Regions from separate parts of the Streptomyces sp. NBC_00075 genome, predicted to be linked through region 1. Evidence: riboswitches for the same ligand, from Rfam matches in the RefSeq annotation. Region 1 holds a riboswitch; each other region holds the start of a gene.

Region 1 (7,737 bases):
CAACAACAACACTGTGCTCATGCGGGCGCTCCCGGTGGAATGAAAGGCAGTCCTAGTGGCGCGCCCGACTCGATGAGCCGCAAGAGCGCGTCCGTGTCCGCGTGCTGTTCGATGAGATCGCCGAGCAGGTCGAGCTGTTCCTCGCGCAGCCCGGCGAAGGAGGTGTCGGGGGCCGGTACGAAGCGCCGGCCCGCGGCGGCGGCGACCTCGCGGAGGAAGGCCCGCCGGAACCCGTCGGATTCGAGCGACCCGTGCCAGTGCGTACCCCAGACGGCCCCGACCCGGCACCCGTCCAAGAAGGCTTCCCCGCCTGTGACTTCGGCGACCCCGTGATGGATCTCGTACCCCTCGACGTCCTCGCCGAGGGCGGTGCCGACGGGCCGGGTGAGGGTCTTCTCGCGCGCGAACCGCACCCGTACGGGCAGGACCCCGAGCCCTTCGACAAGGCCCTGGCGACTCTCGACGTCGTCCTCGATCCGCTCACCGAGGATCTGGAAGCCACCGCAGATGCCGAGCACGGGCCGTCCCTCGGCAGCGCGGCGCACGAGAGCGTCCGCGAGCCCGCGCTGACGCAGCCACTCCAGCGCCCGCACGGTCCCCCGAGTCCCCGGTACGACGACGAGATCGGCGTCGGCGAGTTCCTCCGGCCGGTCCACGAACCGCACGACGACGCCCGGTTCGGCGGCGAGCGCGTCGACGTCGGTGAAGTTGGACATCAACGGGATCGCACAGACGGCGACCCGCAGGATGTCCTCCCCGACGGGCGGGGAGACGTTGGACTCCCGAACGGTGCCGCGCAGGGCTGTGTTTGATTTGAAAGCGGGCCGAAGCCCGTCCTCTTCATCGATCCCGAGCCCGTGCCGGAAGGGCAGGACGCCGTACGTCGGCCGCCCGGTGAGCCCGAGCAGCATGTCGAGCCCTGGTTCGAGCAGGGAGACATCCCCGCGGAACTTGTTGACGAGGAACCCGGCGACGAGCGCCTGATCCTCGGGGGACAGCAGGGCGACCGTCCCGAAGAAGGAGGCGAAGACACCGCCACGGTCGATGTCGCCGACGACAAGCACAGGGAGCCGGGCATTGCGCGCGATCCCCATGTTGACGATGTCGGTCCGCCGCAGATTGATCTCGGCCGGACTCCCGGCCCCCTCACAGATCACCGCGTCATACGTGCCCCGCAGTTCGGCGAGGCACTCCAGCACGGTCCCGAGAAGCTGCTGCTGCCGCCCTCCGTGATACCCGCGCGCACTCATCTCACCCACGGGCTTCCCCATGAGCACGACCTGACTGCTCTGATCGCTCCCGGGCTTCAGCAGGACGGGATTCATGAGGGCGGTGGGCTCGACGCGGCAAGCCTGCGCCTGCATGGCCTGAGCCCGCCCGATCTCGGCACCTTCACGCGTGACAAAGGAGTTGAGGGACATGTTCTGAGCCTTGAAGGGCGCGACTTTCACCCCCTGCCGCACGAGCCACCGACAGATCCCGGCGGTGACGACACTCTTCCCGGCATCGGAGGTGGTCCCGGCGACAAGCAGCCCGCCACCGACAGTTCCGCCACTCATGACGTACGCCCCTTCGCTACGAGCCGTGCGGCGGCGACACTGACCCCGAGGGCCAGCCAGGTGACCCGCCGGGACAGCCGTACGGCCCGTTCGACGTCCTGGACACCGACGGCACGCCCGTACTCTCCGTTGAGCACGGGCCGGTGCTCGACCCGCCCCCCGTACGACAACGTCCCCCCGAGCCGCACACCGAGGGCCCCCGCGAAGGAGGCCTCGACAGGCCCGGCGTTGGGACTGGGATGGCGGCGGGCATCGGCACGCCAGGCCCGGACGGCCCCGCGCGGATCACCACCGGCGACAGCGGCGAGTACGGCGGTCAGCCGCGCCCCCGGCCACCCGGCGAGGTCGTCGAGCCGGGCGGATGCCCACCCGTACCGCCGATACCGAACGGACTTGTGCCCCACCATGGCGTCAAGGGTGTTGACGGCCCGGAACCCGACCAGCCCCGGCACGCCACCCAGGGCGCCCCAGACCAGCGCGCCCACAACGGCGTCGGAGGTGTTCTCGGCAACGGACTCGACGACGGCCCGGGCGATCCCGTCGGAGTCGAGGGCCTGCGGATCACGCCCGCAGAGATGGGGGAGCCGCTCCCGGGCCCCGTCGACATCCCCGGCCTCCAGCGACCGCCCGATGGCCCGGGCCTCCCGCCCGAGGGAGGTCCCCCCGACGACGGCCCAGGTGGCGGCGCCGGTGAGCACGACGGAAGCGGCACGGGACGGACGTACGACGGAACGGGCCACCGCGGCGAGCGAGACGGCACCGCCCACACACACGGCGGTGTGCAGCGCGCCCCACCCCCGGTGGTCCCGCCACAACACCCGCTCGACGGCACCGGCGGCCCGCCCGAACGCGGCGACCGGATGCCCTCGGCGCGGATCGCCGAGAACCAGATCACCGAGGAGTCCGAGGGCGGCGCCGTACGCGAAGACGCGATCGGCACGCATCGGCTCAGCCGGCCGTGGGGTCGGGAAACGACCTCGTGCTGTACCTCGAACGGCAGGCGAGCATGGCGATATGTCCTCACTCAGGGTGTCCACGCCCTGGTTCGACGAGACCGACGGCGAGAGTTCCTGGCTCCCGGGGTTACCTACCCCGGTGACAGTGGCGGGACCGCGCCGGATTCACACCGGCTTCCTCTTCTGCCGCCGTACATGGCTCCGGCAGTCCACCACGGGCCCGGAACACCCGTCAACTTGCCGTTGACCTGGAAAGGAGGACTGTGCTGAGCCCCACACCGCCGACGCGACGGCGGTGCGGGAACACGCTTTTTCGGCCCTCAGGCCACGATCAGATAGATCCCGTATGCCACAACTGCCGCGCAGGCGGCAAAACATGCGTAAGCCCCTGTGACGGCGAGCCCGGCCGACTCCCCCTGTGTCGCCGCCCGTTCGCGCATCGAGAGCCCGACGATGCCCAGGGTGAACACACCCACCATGGCCACGGTGATGACGAGGCTGACGCCGAAGACGGAACCGAGGGCGGCCCAGTCGATCTTCATGTTGCTTCCTTCTGCTTCCTTCTTGCTCGGACCGGGGCTGGGCTCAGAGGGCCGTTGCCGACGGCTTCGCCGTGGCCTCGGCCGGGCTGGGGATGGTGGCCGTGAGGTCGTCGGTCACGGTGCCCGCCGGGGGAGGGGTCACGGCGGCGATGGCCGTGGTCACGACGCCCGCGGGCTCCTCGCTCTCGGCATCGTTGACGTTCGTGTGGTCGATCACCTCGCGGCGCGACACGACCCAGATCGCCGCGCTCGAAGCGACCAGGAAGACGGCCACCAGTGCCGTACCCCAGTCCCCGAAGCCGGTCACCCACTCCGCCACCGCACCGACCAGCGCCGCCGCGGGCAGGGTCAGGCCCCAGGCCACGAACATGCGGGTCGCCGTCGACCAGCGGACCACGCCGCCCTTGCGGCCGAGGCCCGCGCCCATCACCGAGCCCGACACCGAGTGGGTGGTGGAGAGGGAGAAGCCGAGGTGGGAGGAGGCCAGGATGACCGTCGCCGCGCTGGTCTGGGCGGCGAAGCCCTGCTGGGGCTGGAGGTCGGTCAGGCCCTTGCCCATCGTGCGGATGATGCGCCAGCCGCCGAGGTACGTGCCGAGCGCGATGGCCAGGCCCGCGGAGAGGATGACCCACACCGGCGGGTCCGAGTCGGGGGCGACGGCGCCACCGGCGACCAGGGCGAGGGTGATGATGCCCATCGTCTTCTGCGCGTCGTTCGTGCCGTGGGCCAGCGACACCAGGCCCGCGGAGGCGATCTGGCCGGCCCGGAAGCCCTTCTCCGCCGCCTTGCCCTCGGCGTGGCCGACGCTGAGCCGGTACGACAGCCGGGTCGCCAGCATGGCCGCGATGCCCGCCACGATGGGGGCGGCGATCGCCGGGATCAGCACCTTCGTCACCAGGACGTCGCCGTGGACCGCGCCCGCGCCCGCCGAGGCGATGGTCGCGCCGATCAGGCCGCCCATCAGGGCGTGCGAGGAGCTGGAGGGCAGGCCCACCAGCCAGGTCAGCAGGTTCCAGAGGATCGCGCCGACCAGCGCGGCGAAGATCACCTCGGGACGGATGCCGCTCTCGTCGACGAGGCCCTTGGAAATCGTGTTGGCGACCTCCACGGAGAGGAAGGCGCCCACGAGGTTGAGGACGGCGGACATGGCCACCGCGACCTTGGGCTTCAGTGCGCCGGTCGAGATGGTGGTGGCCATCGCGTTGGCGGTGTCGTGGAAACCGTTCGTGAAATCGAACGCGAGCGCGGTGACGACCACGATCGCGAGGATCAGCGAGAAGCTTTCCATTTACCCATTACCCAGATTTCTTCGGGACGTCAGTGGCTGGTGGACCGTAAGCAATCTGGATGAACGGAAGATGAACTGGCGGCAGATGGAGGGTGACCTTGCGCGAGGCGCCGTCCCTCCGGCTGGGCCGGACGGACGGCGCCTCGTACTCGGATGCCTGTCGGGAGCTTGTCGGGCCCCGCCTCACGCCCCCTTCGCGAACCGCTTGAGCTGGGCCGATGTCCCGTTGAAGAGATTCTGGTCACCCGGCAGCGTGCCGCTGTTGTCGTACTGCCAGAACGTCCAGAGTTTCCAGCCGCCGGACGGCAGCGCCCCGGCGTCGGCCGCGTTGTAGCGGGCCAGCCACAGGGCGTGCTTCGAGGTGAAGACAGGGCTGCTGTTCGTGCAGTTGTTCCACCAGTGGGCGGTCGTGTAGATCACCGGGCGGCGGCCGGTGAGCCGGTTGACCTCGTTGCTGAAGGCCGTGATCCAGCTCGCCATCTTCGCCTTGCTCAGGCCGTAGCACTTCTTCTTGCCGTACGGGTTGTACTCGATGTCGAGCGCGGGCGGCAGCGTCCAGCCGTCCGCGCGCCAGGCCCCGCCGTTGCGGATGAAGTGCCGGGCCTGGGTGATGCCGGACGACTTGTCCGGCAGCGCGAAGTGGTAGGCGCCGCGGATCAGGCCCGCGGCCCGTGAGCCGTTGTACTGCTGGCCGAAGTACGGGTTGCGGTACGTGTGGGACTCGGTCGCCTTGACGTACACGAAGGTGGCGCCCTTCGCCTTCGCGGACTGCCAGTCGACGTTCTTCTGGTGCGACGAGACGTCGTGCCCCTTGGGCTTCGCGGCCGCCGAGACCGGAACCTCGGTCAGGACGGTTCCCCCGATGGCGAGCGCCGCCGCGGTGGCCGCGAGGGCGCGGGAGCGGCGGCGTAATGGTGTGCGACGGACAGGCTGGAACGGCTTGGGATCGCGGGCCATGTGTCCCCCCGGAATGGCTGCGTACGGAAAATCTCCCAGAGGCTACTGGAAGATCGACAAATCGCCATCGGACTCCGGCCAAAGCGCGCCCACGCGCCGATGCGTGCCCATATGCGCCCTTACGGTCAACGGAGTTCGGACCTACAGTGCCCTCACCCGGCGGCGGCCCGGGACCGCGCCTGGCAGGATCACGGCATGGCCGATCAGCGACGGGACGGGCGTGACGTGCGGGGCAGTGCACAGGAGACGGGTACGGCGGAGGGGCGGGCCGTGCCCGACGAGACGGCGCGCGCCTGGGCCGCGCTCGTCGCGACGGCCCGCCGCACGGTGGCCGACGGACTGGTCGTCGGCACCTCCGGCAATGTCTCCGTACGGGTCGGTGACACCGTCCTGGTCACCCCGTCCGGCGTTCCGTACGAACGGCTCGTCCCCGCCGACATCGTCGGCGTCGACCTGACCGGCCGCCAGGTACTCGGCACCCTCACCCCGACGAGCGAACTGCCCATGCATCTCGCCGTCTACCGCGCCACCGGGGCCCGCGCGATCGTCCACACCCACGCCGTCCACGCGACGGCCGTCTCGACGCTCGTCCGAGAGGTGCCGCTGATCCACTACATGGCGGCCGATCTCGGCGGCCCCGTCCGAGTCGCCCCGTATGCGACCTACGGCACCGAAGAGTTGGCCGAGAACACGCTCCAGGCCCTGACCGACCGCACCGCCTGCCTCCTCCAGAACCACGGCACGGTCGCGTACGGCGACACCCTCGACCAGGCGTACGACCGCACCGCCCAACTGGAGTGGATGTGCCGCGTCTGGCTGACGGCCTCCGCCCTGCCCGGCCTCTCCCCGACCCTCCTGACGGAGACCCAGGTGAACGAGGCGGGGAAGCGGCTCAGGGGGTACGGACAGCCCTCGCGGCCGTCCGGCGCTTGATCTTTCAGCCCGTCCGGCGTTTGAGGACGAGCGCGTTCAGCGCGACAAGGGGGGGCTGGGGGCGCAGCCCCCAGGAACGGGATGGGACGGGTAGGGGCGGCGGGGGCGAAGAAACCGCCCACGCGCCTCCACCCGCCCCGTCCTCCCGCTGGCCCCCGGAGGGCTCCACCCCGAGACTGGACCCGTGCGCCCAGTCACCGCGACGGCCGCTGCCGTCACCGCAGCCCTGGCGGCCGGCGCCGCCAGCGTCGCCGCAGGCCGCTACGCCAGCGACGCCGCGCTCAAGGCGCCGCCGGGCAAACCCCTGCCCACCGAACCCCGGCTCACCGTGCACTCCACCGCGGCCGGCCGCGTCACCCTCACCCGCGCCCTGGCCTCCCAGCGCCCCGGCACCTACGGCCTCGCCGGCGACGGCTCCCACGCGGTCGTCGGCGCCGTCCTGAACCACGCGGCCCACTCCGCCGACACCGTCGTACGCCGCCTCGAACGGGTCTCCCACGGCTCCCTGGAACCCCGCGACAAGGTCTGGCTCACCCCGAACGTGCACGTCGGCGACCCCGGCACCGCCCTCGGACTCGACCACCACGACATCGAGATCCCCGGCGAACTCGGCGCCCTGCCCGCGTGGTTCGTACCCGGGGTGCGCACCACCTGGGTGATCACCGTGCACGGTCTCGGCGCCACCCGCGAGCACCCCCTGAACGTCCTGCCGTTCCTGCACCGCCAGCGCTTCCCGGTCATCGACCTCGCCTACCGGGGCGACCCGGGCGCTCCCCGGCCCCAGGACGGCCTGGGCCACCTCGGCGAGACCGAGTGGCGCGACCTCGACGCGGCCATGCGGCACGCCCTGAGCCACGGCGCCGAGCACGTCGTCCTGTACGGCTGGTCCACCGGCGCCACCATGGCCCTGCGCGCCGCCGCCCACTCCGCGCTGCGCGACCGGGTCTCCGGGCTGGTCCTGGACTCGCCGGTGCTCAGCTGGGAGACCACCCTGCGCGCCCTCGCCACGGCCCGCCGCACCCCGGGCGCGCTGCTGCCCCTGGCGGTGCGCGCCGCCCAGGGCCGGACCGGGCTGCACGGTGGCCCTTATGGACCCGCCGCCGAGGCCGCCGACCCCGCCCGGCTCACCGTCCCGACCCTGATCCTGCACGGCCCCGCCGACACGATCGCCCCCTGGACCCCCTCCCGGCGCCTCGCGGCCCGCCGCCCCGACCTGATCACCCTGCACCCGGTCCAGCACGCCCCGCACGGCGCGATGTGGAACGCGGACCCGGCGACGTACGAGGAAGCCCTGCGCCGTTTTCTCACCCCGCTGATGTAGCCGACGCGGCCCGAGCGGGCGATCCGGTTGCCGAGGTGGAGGGTGGCTCCGACCGTCGTCCGCTCGCGAAAACACCTGGTCCGCAGCGCCTCGCCCATGCGCCGCCCGATCGCGGACCTCCTTCCGTTTAATGCCGGACCACTGGCTTGAACACCCCCCTCGGCCCCTGCCCGAACCCCCT
Region 2 (7,737 bases), 2.5 Mb from region 1:
GCCCTGCTCCTGGAGGTCCAGGACGAGTTCGGCCTTGCCCTCGGGGGTGAGGCGGGTGTGCACCTCGTCGATGCCCAGGGCGGACGCGACGGCACGGGCGGGTGCGTCACGGTCGCCGGTGGCGAGCACGGGGTGCACTCCGAGGCGCCGCAACCGCTCGACGGCACGGTAGCTGCCGGGCCGTACGACGTCACCGATCTCGATCAGTGCCTCGGCCTTGCCGTCCACCCGGACCAGCACGGGGGTGTGTGCGGCGGCTTCGGCCACGGCCAGAGCGTCGGCGAGGGCGGTGGGCAACTCGTCGTCCGGCGCGAGGACTTCGACCATCCGGTCCTCGACCCGGCCGCGGACACCCCGCCCCGGCAGGGCACCGAAGTCACTCGCCTCCGGCAGCCGCCGCTCGCCCGACTCCCGCCGGGCGTACGCGGTGACAGCCCGGCCCAGCGGATGTTCCGAGCCCGACTCGACGGCCCCCGCCAGGCGCAGCGCCTCGTCACGTCCGAGCCCGTCCGGTACGGCGGCGACCCGGGCGACGGTCATGTGCCCCGAGGTCAGCGTGCCGGTCTTGTCGAGGACGACGGCGTCGATGTGCTGAAGTCCCTCCAGCGCCTGCGGACCGGTGACCAGGACACCCAGCTGAGCGCCCCGGCCGGTCGCGGCCATCAGCGCGGTCGGGGTCGCGAGGCCCAGCGCGCACGGGCAGGCCACGACCAGGACGGCCACGCACGCGGTGATCGCCGCCTGCGGATCGGCCCCGGCGCCCAGCCAGAACCCGAGCACGGTCGCGGCCAGCGCCAGCACGACGGGCACGAAGACACCGGCCACCGTGTCGGCCAGCCGCTGGGCACGGGCCTTGCCGGCCTGAGCCTCTGTCACCAGCCGTGTGATGCGCGCGAGTTGGGTGTCGGCGCCGACGGCCGTCGCGCGTACGAGCAGCAGCCCGCCCGCGTTGACGGCACCGCCGACCACGGCCGAGCCGGGCCCGACCTCGACCGGTTCGCTCTCCCCGGTGACCAGGGACAGGTCCACGGCCGAACTGCCCTCCGCCACCTCGCCGTCGGTGGCGACCCGCTCCCCCGGCCGCACGACGAAAACCTGCCCGACCATCAACTCCTCGATGGGGACGAGCCGTTCGGAGCCGTCGCCCTCCCGGACGGACACCTCCTTGGCGGCGAGCCGGGCCAGCGACCGCAGCGCCGCCCCGGTCCCGTGCCGGGCCCGCGCCTCCAGGAAGCGGCCCGCGAGCACGAACAGCGGTACGCCGACTGCCGCTTCGAGGTAGATGTGGGCGACGCCGTCGGACGCGGACGGCAGGAGCGTGAACGGCATCCGCATGCCGGGGGTGCCGGCACCGCCGAGGAAGAGTGCGTACGCCGACCAGGCGAAGGACGCCACGACGCCCAGCGAGACCAGGGTGTCCATGGTCGCGGCGGAGTGCCGCAGCCCCCGTACCGCCCGCTCGTGGAAAGGCCAGGCGCCCCACACGGCGACGGGCGCGGCCAGTACGAAGCACAGCCACTGCCAGTTGCCGAACTGGAGCGCGGGCACCATCGACAGGACCAGCACGGGCACCGCGAGCAGGGCCGTCACGACGAGCCGGTCCCGTTCGTGCGTCGTCTCCTCGGGCCCGCCGTCGTCCGTGGCCTCCCGTTTCCTGGGCGGTTCGGGGAGGGCGGCCGTGTAGCCGGCCTTCTCCACGGTCGCGACCAGTTCGTCGGGGCCGACGTCCGCCGGGTGGCTCACCCGGGCCCGCCCGGTGGCCAGATTGACGGTGGCCGTGACGCCGTCCAGCTTGCCGAGCTTCTTCTCGACGCGGGTGACGCAGGCCGCGCAGGTCATGCCGCCGACGGTCAGATCGGTGGTCACCAGGACGGTCGTGGGTTCGGCGCCCATCAGTTGCCTCCTCCGCTCATGTCCATGTCGCCCATGTCGCCCATGTCGTCCGTCTCGCCGGTCCCGCCGCCCGTGCCAGTGCCCGTGCCGGTACCCGTGCTGTGCATCCCGGGCGCGACGGGGCCGGAGGCGGTCCCGGCGGCGTAGGACACCGTGAAGACCAGGGCCAGCAGCAGGAGGAAGCCGCAGAGTGCGGGCGGGGGCGCCGCTCTCCGCAGGACCGCACCCGCGCCGGGTAAGGAGGATTGCCGGGACTCGTCCATCAACCGCGTCTCCAAGTCACGTCGTACGGCGTCGCTCGGATCGCGCCGTACCGGTTGAGTAGTCGGACCGGATGTGGGCCGGGTTCCGGGGCAGCCGTATGGCGCACGTCACATATGCCGGGCGTGATCCACCGCGCCCTGGTGCTGCCCCTTAGGCTGGTCCGTGCAGCTGGTTCGCCCCGTCCGCCAGGCGGGATGCGTCGCAAGAGGGAACCCGGTGGGAATCCGGGACTGCCCCGCAGCGGTGAGCGAGAACGACCGCCGTCATACGCACTGGATCCGGTGAACAGGGTCTGGGAAGCGACGGCCAGTAGGTGTCCTCCGGTCGGAGGGCGTGCTCGCGAGTCCGAAGACCTGCCCGTTGCCCGCGTACGAAGCACTCGTGCGCGGACATCCCGGTGACCTCGTGGGCGGGTCGGCGTACATATCCGGTCGGACGGCCGTCGCGCGTCCGCCCGGTGTGTCGTTCCCTTCGCGCTCCTCGTCCCGTCCCGGGATCCCGGGGAGATATCTCGCGAAGGAGATTTCCGTGACAGCGAAGTCCGCAGCCGCGGCAGCACGGTCCACCGTGTACGGCTACCCCCGTCAGGGCCCGAACCGGGAACTGAAGAAGGCCATCGAGGGCTACTGGAAGGGCCGTTCCGGCGCCGACGCCCTCCGCACCACCGCGGCCGAACTGCGTGCCGCCAACTGGCGCCGGCTCGCCGACGCCGGCATCGACGAGGTCCCGACCGGCGACTTCTCGTACTACGACCACGTCCTCGACACGACCGTGATGGTCGGCGCGATCCCGGAACGCCACCGCGCGGCCGTCGAGGCCGACGCGCTGGACGGCTACTTCGCGATGGCGCGGGGTACGCAGGACGTGGCGCCGCTGGAGATGACCAAGTGGTTCGACACCAACTACCACTATCTCGTCCCGGAGTTGGGACCGGACACCGTCTTCACGACCGACTCGGCCAAGCAGGTCAGTGAACTCAAGGAGGCTCTCGCCCTCGGGTTGAGCACCCGCCCGGTGCTGGTCGGCCCGGTCACCTATCTGCTGCTCGCCAAGCCCGCCCCGGGCGTGCCCGCCGGCTTCGACCCGCTCACCCTGCTGGACCGGCTGCTGCCGGTGTACGCCGAGGTTCTCGCCGATCTGCGGGCGGCGGGCGCCGAGTGGGTGCAGCTCGATGAGCCGGCCCTGGTCCAGGACCGCACTCCGGCCGAGCTGAACGCCGCCGCCCGCGCCTACCGTGCCCTCGGCGGGCTCACCGACCGGCCGAAGCTGCTGGTCGCGTCCTACTTCGACCGGCTCGGCGACGCGCTGCCGGTGCTGGCGAAGGCGCCGGTCGAGGGGCTGGCGCTGGACTTCACCGAGTCGGCCGCCGCCAACCTGGACGCGCTCGCGGCGGTGGGCGGCCTGCCCGGCAAGCGCCTGGTCGCAGGCGTCGTCAACGGCCGCAACATCTGGGTCAACGATCTGGAGAAGTCGCTGTCGACGCTGGGCACCCTCCTCGGCCTGGCCGACCGGGTCGATGTGTCGGCGTCCTGCTCCCTGCTCCACGTCCCCCTCGACACTGCCGCCGAACGCGACATCGAGCCGCAGATCCTGCGCTGGCTCGCCTTCGCCCGCGAGAAGACGACCGAGATCGTCACCCTCGCCACGGGGCTCGCCCAGGGCACCGGCGCCATCACCGCCCAACTGACCGCCAACCGCGCCGACTTGGCCACCCGAGCCGCATCACCCATCACCCGCGACCCCGCCGTACGAGCCCGCACGGCCGCCGTCACGGACGCCGACGCCCGCCGCTCACAGCCCTACGGCGAGCGTGCCAGGGCCCAACGCGCCCACCTGCGCCTGCCGTTGCTGCCGACCACCACCATCGGCTCCTTCCCGCAGACCGCCGAACTCCGCACCGCCCGCGCCGACTTGAGGACGGGCCGGATCGACCAGGCGGCGTACGAGGATCGCATCAGGACGGAGATCGGCGAGGTGATCGTCTTCCAGGAGAAGACCGGCATCGACGTCCTCGTCCACGGCGAGCCCGAGCGCAACGACATGGTCCAGTACTTCGCCGAGCAGCTGACGGGGTACCTCGCGACGCAGCACGGCTGGGTGCAGTCGTACGGCACCCGCTATGTCCGCCCGCCGATCCTGGCCGGCGACATCTCCCGCCCCGAACCCATGACGGTGCGCTGGACGACGTACGCCCAGTCCCTCACCTCACGCCCGGTCAAGGGCATGCTCACCGGGCCGGTCACCATGCTGGCCTGGTCCTTCGTCCGCGACGACCAGCCTCTCGGCGACACCGCCCGCCAGGTCGCCCTCGCCCTGCGCGACGAGGTCAACGGCCTTGAGGCGGCCGGGACTTCGGTCATCCAGGTGGACGAACCCGCACTGCGCGAGACGCTGCCACTGCGGGCCGCCGACCGTCCCGCCTACCTGGCCTGGGCCACGGAGGCGTTCCGGCTGAGCACCGGCGGTGTCCGTCCGGACACCCAGATCCACACGCACATGTGCTACGCCGAGTTCGGCGACATCGTCCAGGCCATCGACGACCTGGACGCCGACGTCATCAGCCTCGAAGCCGCCCGCTCCCACATGCAGGTCGCCCGCGAACTCGCCGCCCACGGCTACCCGCGCGAGGCCGGTCCCGGCGTCTACGACATCCACTCCCCGCGCGTCCCGAGCACCGAGGAGGCCGCCGACCTGCTCCGCACCGGCCTCAAGGCGATCCCCGCCGAGCGCCTCTGGGTGAACCCCGACTGCGGCCTGAAGACCCGCGGCTGGCCCGAGACCCGCGCATCGCTTGAGCACCTGGTCGCGGCAGCCCGCACGGTCCGTGAGGAACTCGCCGCGCCCTGACGGCAGGCCCCATAGGCCGGGGAAGGGCTGCGGACGGGGGAGCATCTCTGTTGCTCCTCCCCCGTGGTCCTCCCCCGGCACCGGCATCGCGGAAGACGGGCCCATCGAGTTCATGCCGCCGCGCAGTGCGGCGGCCGAGGCCGGGCTCTGGACGGCGATCCGGCGCCTGGAGGAGCTGTCGCCCACGATCGTCGTGATCCGCTTCCGACCGAGCGGGTGTCGGCGGCCCGTTGCAGCGTCCCGGCCGTCACAGCCCGTCCTGCGGAGCGGAAGGTCGTGCCGGGCGCCGGCTCGGCTCGGGTCCGGCGGCACCGGACGTGGGGTTCTGCCAGGCCTGGAGCAGCCGGCACAGACGACGAGCCGGTGTCTCGCTGGGGACGAAGAGCACTGCCGCCACCAACGCCAGTCCGCCTACGGCGAGTGCTCCGGCCGCCCATGCGGTCAGCCCTCCCTGCACCATGGCCATCACGAACGCGGCCACTGTCCCGAGGACGGCACCCAGTCGCGCCGCCCCGCTCGTCATCGCGGTTCCTGACGTAAAGGGCGGCGCAGCGTCATCGACAGTCGGGGGGTGCCGAGCAGGACGCGGAGTGTGAAGCGGGTGCGCGCGCGGCGGGTGGTGTGGGTGGCCAGGTCGGCGCCCCATTCCTCCTGCCAGCGTGCGCGTTGCCCTGCGGGCAGCAGCAGAGTGCATGCTGTCAGGAGCCGTCCCGTGACGGCGTACGAAGACGGCGCCGGTTGCAGGACCGCCGAGGCGAGGTCCCGCAGTTCACGGCCGACCGTATCCAGGCCCGCCGCAGAGGCCACGGGCACGAACACCTCAAGGGTTTCACGGGCCTTGAGAAGCTGCCTGGCCCTGGCCAGGAACGTGATGGTGCGCATGTTGTGGAGCCGGTCGGCGAGTCGGACGGCCAGCACGGCCATCTCCGGTGACGGGTCGGCGACATCGGACGCGGGCATCGTCGCCCTGCCGTCCTGCCAGTACCAGGAGACCTCGGCGGCTCCGATCGCCGCGATCAAGTCGGCGACTTCTGGGCCGAATCGGTCGGCGATCCGTTGCGGAGGACAGGCCGTGTCGTCCAGCACGTCGTGAAGCAGCGCCGCGCACACCACGTGCGGGGGCAGCCGGAGATCGGCGACGATGGCGGCGACGGCGAGACAGTGGGTGACGTAGGCGTCCCCGCTGCGGCGCCGCTGGCCCTCGTGCCAGAAGGCGGCCTCGGCATAGGCGCGTTCCACCGGGGCGGTGTCGGACTCGGGGTGGTGTGCGCGGACAGCGGCGAGCAGGCCGTCGAGGGACTGTGCCTTGCCTGCCCGTACGACACGGCGCGCCCCTGACCGGCGGCGGGCCTTCATGACGGGCCTCCCTCGGTCGCCGGGCGGACGGCCGCCCAGCCGGGCAGAGGTTTCTTCCGGGACCGGTAGACGCGGGCCAGGGCGTCGCGGGCCTGCTCGGCGCCGTCCTGGGTGATCCGGTAGAAGCGGCGGCGTGGGCGCCCGGCCGTCTCATGGACAGCCGGGTCCTCCCAGACGCTGTCCACCCAGCCGACCTGTTCCAGCCGGGCAAGGATCGGATAGATCGTGCCCGACGGCAGTCCCGCCACCCCGCACAGCTCCAGGCCGTACCGCTGCTCGGCGGGATCCTCCAGCAAAGCCCGCAGGACCAGTTGGGTCTGCAGGGTCATACGCGGCGTACCCATGCCCGTACTCTACATAGCCCATATACAGGCTGACTAGAGGTGCGGGCAGGAGTCCGATCCCACGCGACGGTAATCGTTTACGTCATAAGCGGTCGCACGCCTCTTGATAGGTGTCACTGGTCTCACCTAGCTTGGCAGCAAACGATTACTACACCACCCCGCAATCGACCTGGATCTGACGACGACCGCACCCGGAGCCGCAGCATGTCCGACAGACGTCACCAGCCGTCGTACGCCCAACGCCCCTCCCGCCGTACCGTCCTCGGCGCCATGACCGTCGGCGCCGCCGCGCTCGGCCTGCCCGCCGTGGCGCCGGGACGCGCCATGGCCGACGAAGCGCCGGCCGACGACGGTCTGCCCGTCCTGCGCACCTGGCGCAGCCCCAACGGTTTCGTCCACCCCGGCATCGGTGTCTCGGCCGGCAATCTCCGTCTCGCCCGCGCCCAGGTGCTCGCCGGCCGCGAACCCTGGGCGAGCTACTACGCGGCGATGCGGCAGACGTCGTACGCCTCCACGACGCTCAAATCCAAGAACCTGGGCAGCGTCCCGGACCTCCCGGGCACCGACACCTTCGCCTCCCAGGGCACGGAGTCGAAGCTCATCGAGGACTCCTGGGGCGTGCTCACCCAGGCGATCCTGTTCTTCGTCACCGGCGACCCGGTCCACCGCGCCAACGGCATGCGGATCATCCGGATCTGGAGCCACATGGCCCCGGACAAGTACGCCTACTACGCCGACGCCCAGATCCATTCCGGCGTGCCGCTCTATCGGCTGCTGGCCGGGGCCGAGATCTTCCGTGCGACCGACCTCGACGCCGCGTCCACCCCGTACGCCGATTACGACATCGTCTGGCACGACTCCGACACCGCGAATCTGACGGCCAATCTCGTCGTCCCGATGACGGAGACGTTCCTGCACAAGAACACCTACTACTACAACCAGCATCTCTACCCGCTGGTCGGCGCCCTGGCCGGCTACATCTTCACCGACAACCTCGACCGCTATCGCGAGGGCGTCGAGTGGTACACCGTCA
Region 3 (7,737 bases), 8.2 Mb from region 1:
GCTGGATGTCGAGGTGGTTGGTGGGTTCGTCGAGGAGGAGTTCGCGGGGTTCCTGGGCGAGGGCGCGGGCTATCTGGACGCGTTGGCGTTCGCCGCCGGAGAGGGTGTGCCAGAGGCGGGCCGTCCGGTCGGTGAGGCCGGTGCGTTCCAGCGCGGTGTGTACGGCCCTGTCGTCGGCCGGGGTGGCGGGGGTCCAGGCGCGCCGGTGCGGGACGCGGCCGAGGCGTACGACGTCGAGGACGGTCAACTCGGTCTGGGTGTCCGCCTGTTGTTCCACGACCGCGAGGCGGCGGGCGACGGTACGGCGGCCCAGCTCGCGCAGCGGATGGCCGTCGAGGGTGACTACGCCGGAGGAAGGGACGAGGACACCTGCCAGCAGCCTCAACAGGGTTGATTTTCCTGAGCCGTTGGGGCCGAGCAGGCCGGTGACCGAGCCGGGGGCCGGCGTGAGGCTCACGCCGTCGAGGATGAGCTGTCCGGCGGCGGTGCGGGAGACACGGTCGGCGCTGAGGGTCATAGCGGCGCCCTCCGGGTGCGGTACAGGACGAGGACGAAGGCCGGTACGCCGATCAGGGAGGTGACCACGCCCACCGGCACCTCCTGCGGGTCGAGGGCGGTCCGGGCCAGGGTGTCCACCCAGACGAGGAACACCGCCCCGGCGACCGCGGTGACCGGCAGCAGCCGTACATGCCCGGCGCCGGTCAGGGCGCGGGCGGCGTGCGGCAGGACGAGCCCGACGAAGCCGATCGCACCCGCCGAGCTGACCAGGGCGGCCGTGAGCAGGGCGGCCGTGAGCAGGGCGGTGACGCACAGCAGCACCAGCCGGGTCCGGGCCACCGAGACGCCGAGCGTCGCCGCCGCGTCCTGCCCGAAGGCGAAGGCGTCCAGCGTCCTCGCGTACCCGAGGCAGACGGCCAGCGCCGCCACCAGGACCGCCAGACACAGCCACACCTCGTTCCAGCCCGCCCCGCTGAGCGAACCGAGCAGCCAGAACAGCACGCCCCTCGTGGTCTCGGCGTCGGCGGCCGTCAGGACGACGAAGGACGTCAGCGCGGAGAAGAGCTGCATGATCGCCACCCCGGCGAGCACGACCCGGTCCGTCGTGGCACCGAGGGTGTGGCTGAGCAGCAGCACCAGGGCGAAGGAGGCGACGGCCCCGACGAACGCCCCGCCCGACACCGACAGCGCACCGCCGCCCACGCCGAGGACGACGACCACGACGGCGCCGGTGGAGGCCCCGGAGGAGACGCCGAGGACGAAGGGGTCGGCGAGGGGGTTGCGCAGCAGGGACTGCATGACCGCCCCGCACACCGCGAGTCCGGCCCCGCAGACGGCGGCCAGCAGGGTGCGCGGCAGCCGCAGGTTCCAGACGATGCCGTCCCGGATCGGGCTCAACTGCGATTCCTCGCCGCCGAGATGGGCCGCCACCGCCGACCAGACGTCGCCGACGCCGATGTCCGCCGGGCCGATGGTGATGGCCACGGCGACGGACGCGGCGAGCACCGCGAGACCGGTCACCGTCCACAGCACGGTGACCGGCACGGTCCCGGTCATCCGGCGAGCCGGTACTCGCGCAGCGCGGCGGCGACCTTCTCCACGCCCTCGACGGTGCGGATCGTCGGGTTCATGGCCTGCCCGCTGAGCAGCACGTACCGCTTGTTCCTGACCGCCGTCATGTTCTTGGTCGCCGCGTTGGACTCCAGGAAGGCGATCTTCTTCGCGGCGGTCTCGGCGGTCTGTGACTTGCGGGTGAGGTCGCCGATCACCAGGACGTCGGGGTCGCGGTCCGCGACGGTCTCCCAGTTGATCTGCGGCCACTCCTCGGTGGTGTCGTCGAAGACGTTCTTCGCGCCCAGCGCGTCGGTGATGATGCCGGGGGCTCCGCAGCAGCCCGCCATGTACGGGGACTCCTGGTTGGCGAACCAGTACAGGACGGAGCTGTCGGAGGCGTCGATCCCGGCGGTGGCCTTCGTGACGCGCGCCTTCAGGGACTCGACGAGTTCGTCGCCGCGCGCTTCGACGCCGAAGATCTTCGCGAGGTCGCGTATCTCGCCGTAGACCGATTCCATGGTCAGCGGCTTCGTGCGGGTTCCGTCGCCGCCGCCGCTGTTGTCCTTGCCTTCACAGTCGGCGGGCGAGAGATAGGCGGGCACGCCGAGTTCGGTGAACTTCTCGCGCGGGGCGACTCCGCCCTTGGCCAGGGTGGAGGCGAAGGAGGCGGCGACGAAGTCGGGTTCGGTGTCCAGGACCTTCTCGAAGGACGGGGCGTTGTCGGCGAGCCGGGGCACGGTGGCGTTGGCCTTCTCCAGGCCCTTCAGCACCGGGTCGGTCCAGGTGGCGGTGCCTGCCATCCGGTCGGCGAGGCCCAGGGAGAGCATGATCTCGGTGGTGCCCTGGTTGAGGGAGACGGCCCGCTTCGGCGCGGAGGTGATCTCGACGCGCTGCCCACAGTTGTCGAGGGTGAGAGCGGTCGGGTCGGCGGGCGATGCGGGGGTCTCGGTGGACGAGCCGCCGCAGGCCGTCAGGAGAACCGTTCCGGTCAGGAGCAGCGCGGAACGGTGAATTGTGCGGGTGACGGGCACAGAACATCCTCTGGCGTCGAGGGTCCAGGCGCGGGACCCGTTCGGACGGTCGGGCCAGCAGGTCTTCGGACTCGGGGTCACCCGGACGGAGCGCCTTCCCGGATCCTGGTCGGATTCGACCGTCGTCCAGTGGCTCGTGTTGCCCCGCCCGTCACCCTCACCGCTGCGCGTCAGCTCCGGATTCACACCGGATTCCCTTGACTGGCCTCAGGAAATTACCACGTGAGGCCGAGGTCACATTTCGGCCGAGGTCAAGGTCACAGCCTGGCGCTCTGCTGCGGCCGGACCTCTCTGCCCTAGCATCCGGGCATGACAGTCCTGCCCAACGACGGGCTCTCGCTGGCCGCCGAGTTCCCTTCCACGACCCATGAGCAGTGGCAGCGCCTGGTGGAGGGCGTCCTGCGCAAGTCGGGCAAGGAGGTCTCGGGCGCGGCAGCCGAAGACGCGCTGTCCACCACGCTGGAGGACGGGCTCACCACCCACCCCCTCTACACGGCGCGCGACGAGTCCCCCGAGCCCGGCTTCCCCGGCTTCGCCCCCTTCGTACGCGGCGGGCGGCCCGAGGGGAACACCGTCGGCGGCTGGGACGTAAGGCAGCGGCACGCGACCCTCGTCGGCGACGCGGTCCTCGCGGACCTGGAGAACGGCGTCACCTCGCTCTGGCTGACCGTCGGCCCGGACGCGATCCCGGTGTCGTCGCTCGCCCGTGCGCTCGACGGCGTCTACCTCGACCTGGCCCCCGTCGTCCTCGACGCCGGACAGGAAGTGGAGCCCGCCGCACGGGAGTTGCTGCGGCTGTACGAGGAGCGGGGCGTCGCCAAGGAGGCGGCGCGCGGCAGTCTCGGCGGCGACCCGCTGGGCCACGAGGCCCGTACGGGCGAGGAGTTGGCGTTCGCGCCGGTCGTCGAGCTGGCGCGGCTGTGCGCCGAGCAGTACCCGGGACTGCGCGCGCTGACCGTGGACGCGCTGCCGTACCACGAGGCCGGCGGCTCGGCCGCGCAGGAGCTGGGCGCGTCCCTGGCGACCGGGGTGGCCTACCTGCGGGAGCTGACCGAGGCCGGTCTGACCGTCGAACAGGCCTGTGCACAGCTGGAGTTCCGGTACGCGGCCACCGCCGACCAGTTCCTGACGATCGCCAAGCTGCGCGCGGCCCGGCGGCTGTGGGCGCGGGTGGCCGAGGTGTCCGGGGCGCCGGCGGCCGGGGCCCAGGTGCAGCACGCCGTGACCTCGCCGGTGATGATGTCGCGCCGCGACCCGTGGGTGAACATGCTGCGTACGACGGTCGCCACGCTGGCCGCCGGGGTCGGCGGCGCCGACTCGGTCACCGTGCTCCCCTTCGACCACGCGCTGGGCCTGCCGGACGCGTTCGCGCGCCGGATCGCCCGCAACACCTCGACGATCCTGGTCGAGGAGTCGCATCTGGCCCGGGTGATCGACCCGGCGGGCGGCTCCTGGTACGTGGAGCGGCTCACCGACGAACTCGCCCACGCGGGCTGGGAGTTCTTCCAGTGGATCGAGGGGCTGGGCGGCCAGGCCGCCGCCCTGCGCTCCGGGCGCCTCGGCGAGGCGCTGGCCACCACCTGGGCGACCCGCTCCGCCAAGCTGGCCAAACGGCGCGAACCGATCACCGGAGTCAGCGAGTTCCCGAACCTCGCCGAGCGCCTCCCGGATCGCGAGCCCGCGCCCGAGCGACCGTCCGGCGGACTCCCCCGGGTCCGTCGCGACGAGGCGTACGAGGCGCTGCGTGCCCGCTCGGACGCCCACCTCGCCGCCACCGGAACCCGGCCGCGCGTCTACCTCGCGACCATCGGCCCCGCCGCCGCCCACACCGCGCGGACGACCTTCGTCTCGAACCTCTTCCAGGCCGGCGGCATCGAGCCCGTCACGGCGGGCACTTTCGAGGAGAGCGGCGCCACCGAGGCCTGCCTCTGCTCCAGCGACACCCTGTACGAGGAGCAGGCGGCGACCGTGGCCGCGGAACTGAAGGCCGGCGGTGCCTCGCACGTGTTCCTCGCCGGCCGTCCCGGGCAGTACTCGGACGTCGACTCGTACGTCTTCGCGGGCTGCGACGCCGTAGCCGTGCTCTCCGCCACCCTCGACCGCATGGGAGCGTCCTGATGGGAATCCCCGACTTCTCCGGAATCGAACTGGGGACCCCGACCGCCGGTACCGGCGCCACAGACTGGCGTACGGCCGTGAAGGCGGCCACCGGCTCGGACGAGACCTTCTGGGAGACCCCGGAGGGCATCGCGGTCAAGCCGCTCTACACCGGCACCGACCTGGAGGGCCTGGACTTCCTCTCGACGTACCCGGGTGCCGCCCCCTATCTGCGCGGCCCGTACCCGACGATGTACGTCAACCAGCCCTGGACGATCCGCCAGTACGCCGGTTTCTCCACGGCCGAGGAGTCCAACGCGTTCTACCGCCGCAACCTCGCGGCCGGCCAGAAGGGGCTGTCGGTCGCCTTCGACCTGCCCACGCACCGGGGTTACGACAGCGACCACCCGCGCGTGACCGGTGACGTCGGCATGGCGGGCGTGGCCATCGACTCGATCTACGACATGCGGCAGCTCTTCGACGGCATCCCGCTGGACAAGATGACCGTGTCGATGACGATGAACGGCGCCGTGCTCCCCGTACTGGCCCTCTACATCGTGGCGGCGGAGGAACAGGGCGTACCGCCCGAGAAGTTGGCCGGGACCATCCAGAACGACATCCTCAAGGAGTTCATGGTCCGCAACACCTACATCTATCCGCCGAAGCCGTCGATGCGGATCATCTCCGACATCTTCGCGTACACCTCGCAGCGGATGCCCCGCTACAACTCCATCTCGATCTCCGGCTACCACATCCAGGAGGCGGGTGCGACGGCCGACCTGGAGCTGGCGTACACGCTCGCGGACGGGGTGGAGTACATCCGGGCGGGGCGGGACGCGGGGATGGACGTGGACGCGTTCGCGCCCCGGCTGTCCTTCTTCTGGGCGATCGGCATGAACTTCTTCATGGAGATCGCGAAGATGCGCGCGGCGAGGCTCCTCTGGGCCAAGCTGGTCAGGCAGTTCGACCCGCAGAACGCCAAGTCCCTCTCCCTGCGCACCCATTCGCAGACGTCGGGTTGGTCGCTCACGGCGCAGGACGTGTTCAACAACGTGACGCGTACGGCCGTGGAGGCGATGGCCGCGACCCAGGGCCACACCCAGTCGCTGCACACCAACGCCCTCGACGAGGCACTGGCCCTCCCCACCGACTTCTCGGCGCGCATCGCCCGCAACACCCAACTGCTGATCCAGCAGGAGTCGGGCACGACCCGGGTCATCGACCCGTGGGGCGGCAGCGCGTACGTGGAGAAGCTGACGTACGACCTCGCGCGCCGGGCCTGGCAGCACATCGAGGAGGTCGAGGCTGCGGGCGGTATGGCACAGGCCATCGACGCGGGCATCCCCAAGCTCCGGGTCGAGGAGGCGGCGGCGCGCACGCAGGCCCGCATCGACTCGGGGCGCCAGCCGGTGATCGGCGTCAACAAGTACCGCGTGGAGACCGACGAGCAGATCGATGTGTTGAAGGTCGACAACTCCTCCGTACGCACCCAGCAGATCGAGAAGCTGCGGCGGCTGCGGGCGGAGCGCGACGAGCGGGCCTGCCAGGACTCGCTGGACGCGCTCACGCGGGCGGCCGGGGGCGAGGGCAACCTGCTGGAGCTGGCGGTGAACGCGGCCCGCGCGAAGGCGACGGTCGGGGAGATCTCCGACGCGCTGGAGAAGGTGTACGGGCGGCACGCGGGCCAGATCCGTACGATCGCCGGGGTGTACCGCAACGAAGCAGGCGAGTCCCCGTCCGTGGACCGCACCCGGACCCTGGTGGACGCCTTCGAGGAGGCAGAGGGGCGCCGGCCGCGCATCCTGGTCGCCAAGATGGGCCAGGACGGCCACGACCGGGGCCAGAAGGTGATCGCCACCGCCTTCGCCGACCTCGGTTTCGACGTCGACGTCGGCCCGCTGTTCCAGACGCCGGGCGAGGTGGCGCGGCAGGCGGTGGAGGCGGACGTCCACATCGTCGGGGTGTCCTCGCTGGCCGCCGGGCACCTCACCCTCGTACCGGCGCTGCGCGAGGAGCTGGCGGCGGAGGGCCGGGAGGACATCATGATCGTCGTCGGCGGGGTGATCCCGCCGCAGGACGTGCCGACCCTGCTGGAAATGGGCGCGGCGGCCGTGTTCCCGCCCGGGACGGTGATCCCGGACGCGGCGTACGACCTGGTCCAGCGGCTCTCTGCCGACCTCGGGCACGACCTGTGATCGATCTCGACGCGTACGTCAAGGGCGTGCTCGACGGGAAGCGGGCGATCGTGGCGCGTGCCATCACGCTCGTCGAGTCGACACGCCCCCAACACCGGGCGCAGGCCCAGGAGTTGCTGACGGCGCTGCTCCCGCACAGCGGCCGGGCCCGGCGGATCGGGGTCAGCGGGGTGCCCGGGGTCGGGAAGTCGACGTTCATCGACGCGTTCGGCACGATGCTGACCGGGCTCGGACACCGGGTGGCGGTGCTCGCGGTGGACCCGTCGTCCAGCCGTACGGGCGGCTCGATCCTGGGCGACAAGACCCGGATGGAGCGCCTGGCGGTGGACCCGGCGGCGTTCATCCGCCCCTCCCCCACGGCCGGCACGCTCGGCGGGGTCGCCAAGGCGACCCGCGAGTCGATCGTGGTGATGGAGGCGGCGGGTTACGACGTGGTGTTGGTGGAAACGGTCGGCGTCGGCCAGTCCGAGACCGCGGTCGCGAACATGGTCGACTCCTTCCTGCTGCTGACACTGGCCCGCACCGGCGACCAGCTCCAGGGCATCAAGAAGGGCGTCCTGGAACTGGCGGACGTCCTCGCCGTCAACAAGGCGGATGGCCCGCACGAGCGCGACGCCCAGTCCGCCGCACGGGAGTTGGCGGGCGCGCTGCGGCTGATGCACGGCAGGGACACGGCCTGGACACCACCCGTCCTGACATGCAGCGCCCGCGAGGCGACCGGCCTGGACACCGTCTGGGACCGCCTCGAACAACACCGCACCCTGCTCGACTCAACCGGCCGCCTAGCCGCCAAACGCCGCGACCAACAGGTCGACTGGACCTGGACGATGGTCCGCGACGAACTCCTGGGCCGCCTGCACGCG

Evidence for each region. A riboswitch is a leader RNA that binds a small molecule or an ion and turns the genes downstream of it on or off. The one in region 1 is predicted to bind cobalamin.
Region 2: linked by a shared signal. The riboswitch ahead of metE (5-methyltetrahydropteroyltriglutamate--homocysteine S-methyltransferase) and the one ahead of OG787_RS38550 (cobalamin biosynthesis protein) in region 1 are both predicted to bind cobalamin.
Region 3: linked by a shared signal. The riboswitch ahead of OG787_RS02760 (ABC transporter substrate-binding protein) and the one ahead of OG787_RS38550 (cobalamin biosynthesis protein) in region 1 are both predicted to bind cobalamin.

Annotation. Positions count from the first base shown of each region.
Region 1 is NZ_CP108243.1:8,790,387-8,798,123, forward strand. It holds gene cobN (cobaltochelatase subunit CobN) at 1-21, opposite strand, end outside; gene OG787_RS38545 (cobyric acid synthase) at 18-1,559, opposite strand; gene OG787_RS38550 (cobalamin biosynthesis protein) at 1,556-2,503, opposite strand; cobalamin riboswitch at 2,603-2,745, opposite strand; gene OG787_RS38555 (hypothetical protein) at 2,836-3,057, opposite strand; gene OG787_RS38560 (anion permease) at 3,101-4,345, opposite strand; gene OG787_RS38565 (lysozyme) at 4,529-5,302, opposite strand; gene OG787_RS38570 (class II aldolase/adducin family protein) at 5,498-6,235, shown strand; gene OG787_RS38575 (alpha/beta hydrolase) at 6,420-7,556, shown strand.
Region 2 is NZ_CP108243.1:11,245,300-11,253,036, reverse strand. It holds gene OG787_RS49515 (heavy metal translocating P-type ATPase) at 1-1,893, opposite strand, end outside; gene OG787_RS49510 (hypothetical protein) at 1,893-2,156, opposite strand; cobalamin riboswitch at 2,310-2,533, shown strand; gene metE (5-methyltetrahydropteroyltriglutamate--homocysteine S-methyltransferase) at 2,686-5,004, shown strand; gene OG787_RS49500 (hypothetical protein) at 5,252-5,527, opposite strand; gene OG787_RS49495 (HD domain-containing protein) at 5,524-6,360, opposite strand; gene OG787_RS49490 (PadR family transcriptional regulator) at 6,357-6,704, opposite strand; gene OG787_RS49485 (putative Ig domain-containing protein) at 6,909-7,737, shown strand, end outside.
Region 3 is NZ_CP108243.1:607,161-614,897, forward strand. It holds gene OG787_RS02750 (ABC transporter ATP-binding protein) at 1-517, opposite strand, end outside; gene OG787_RS02755 (FecCD family ABC transporter permease) at 514-1,554, opposite strand; gene OG787_RS02760 (ABC transporter substrate-binding protein) at 1,551-2,582, opposite strand; cobalamin riboswitch at 2,621-2,803, opposite strand; gene OG787_RS02765 (methylmalonyl-CoA mutase family protein) at 2,892-4,700, shown strand; gene scpA (methylmalonyl-CoA mutase) at 4,700-6,874, shown strand; gene meaB (methylmalonyl Co-A mutase-associated GTPase MeaB) at 6,871-7,737, shown strand, end outside.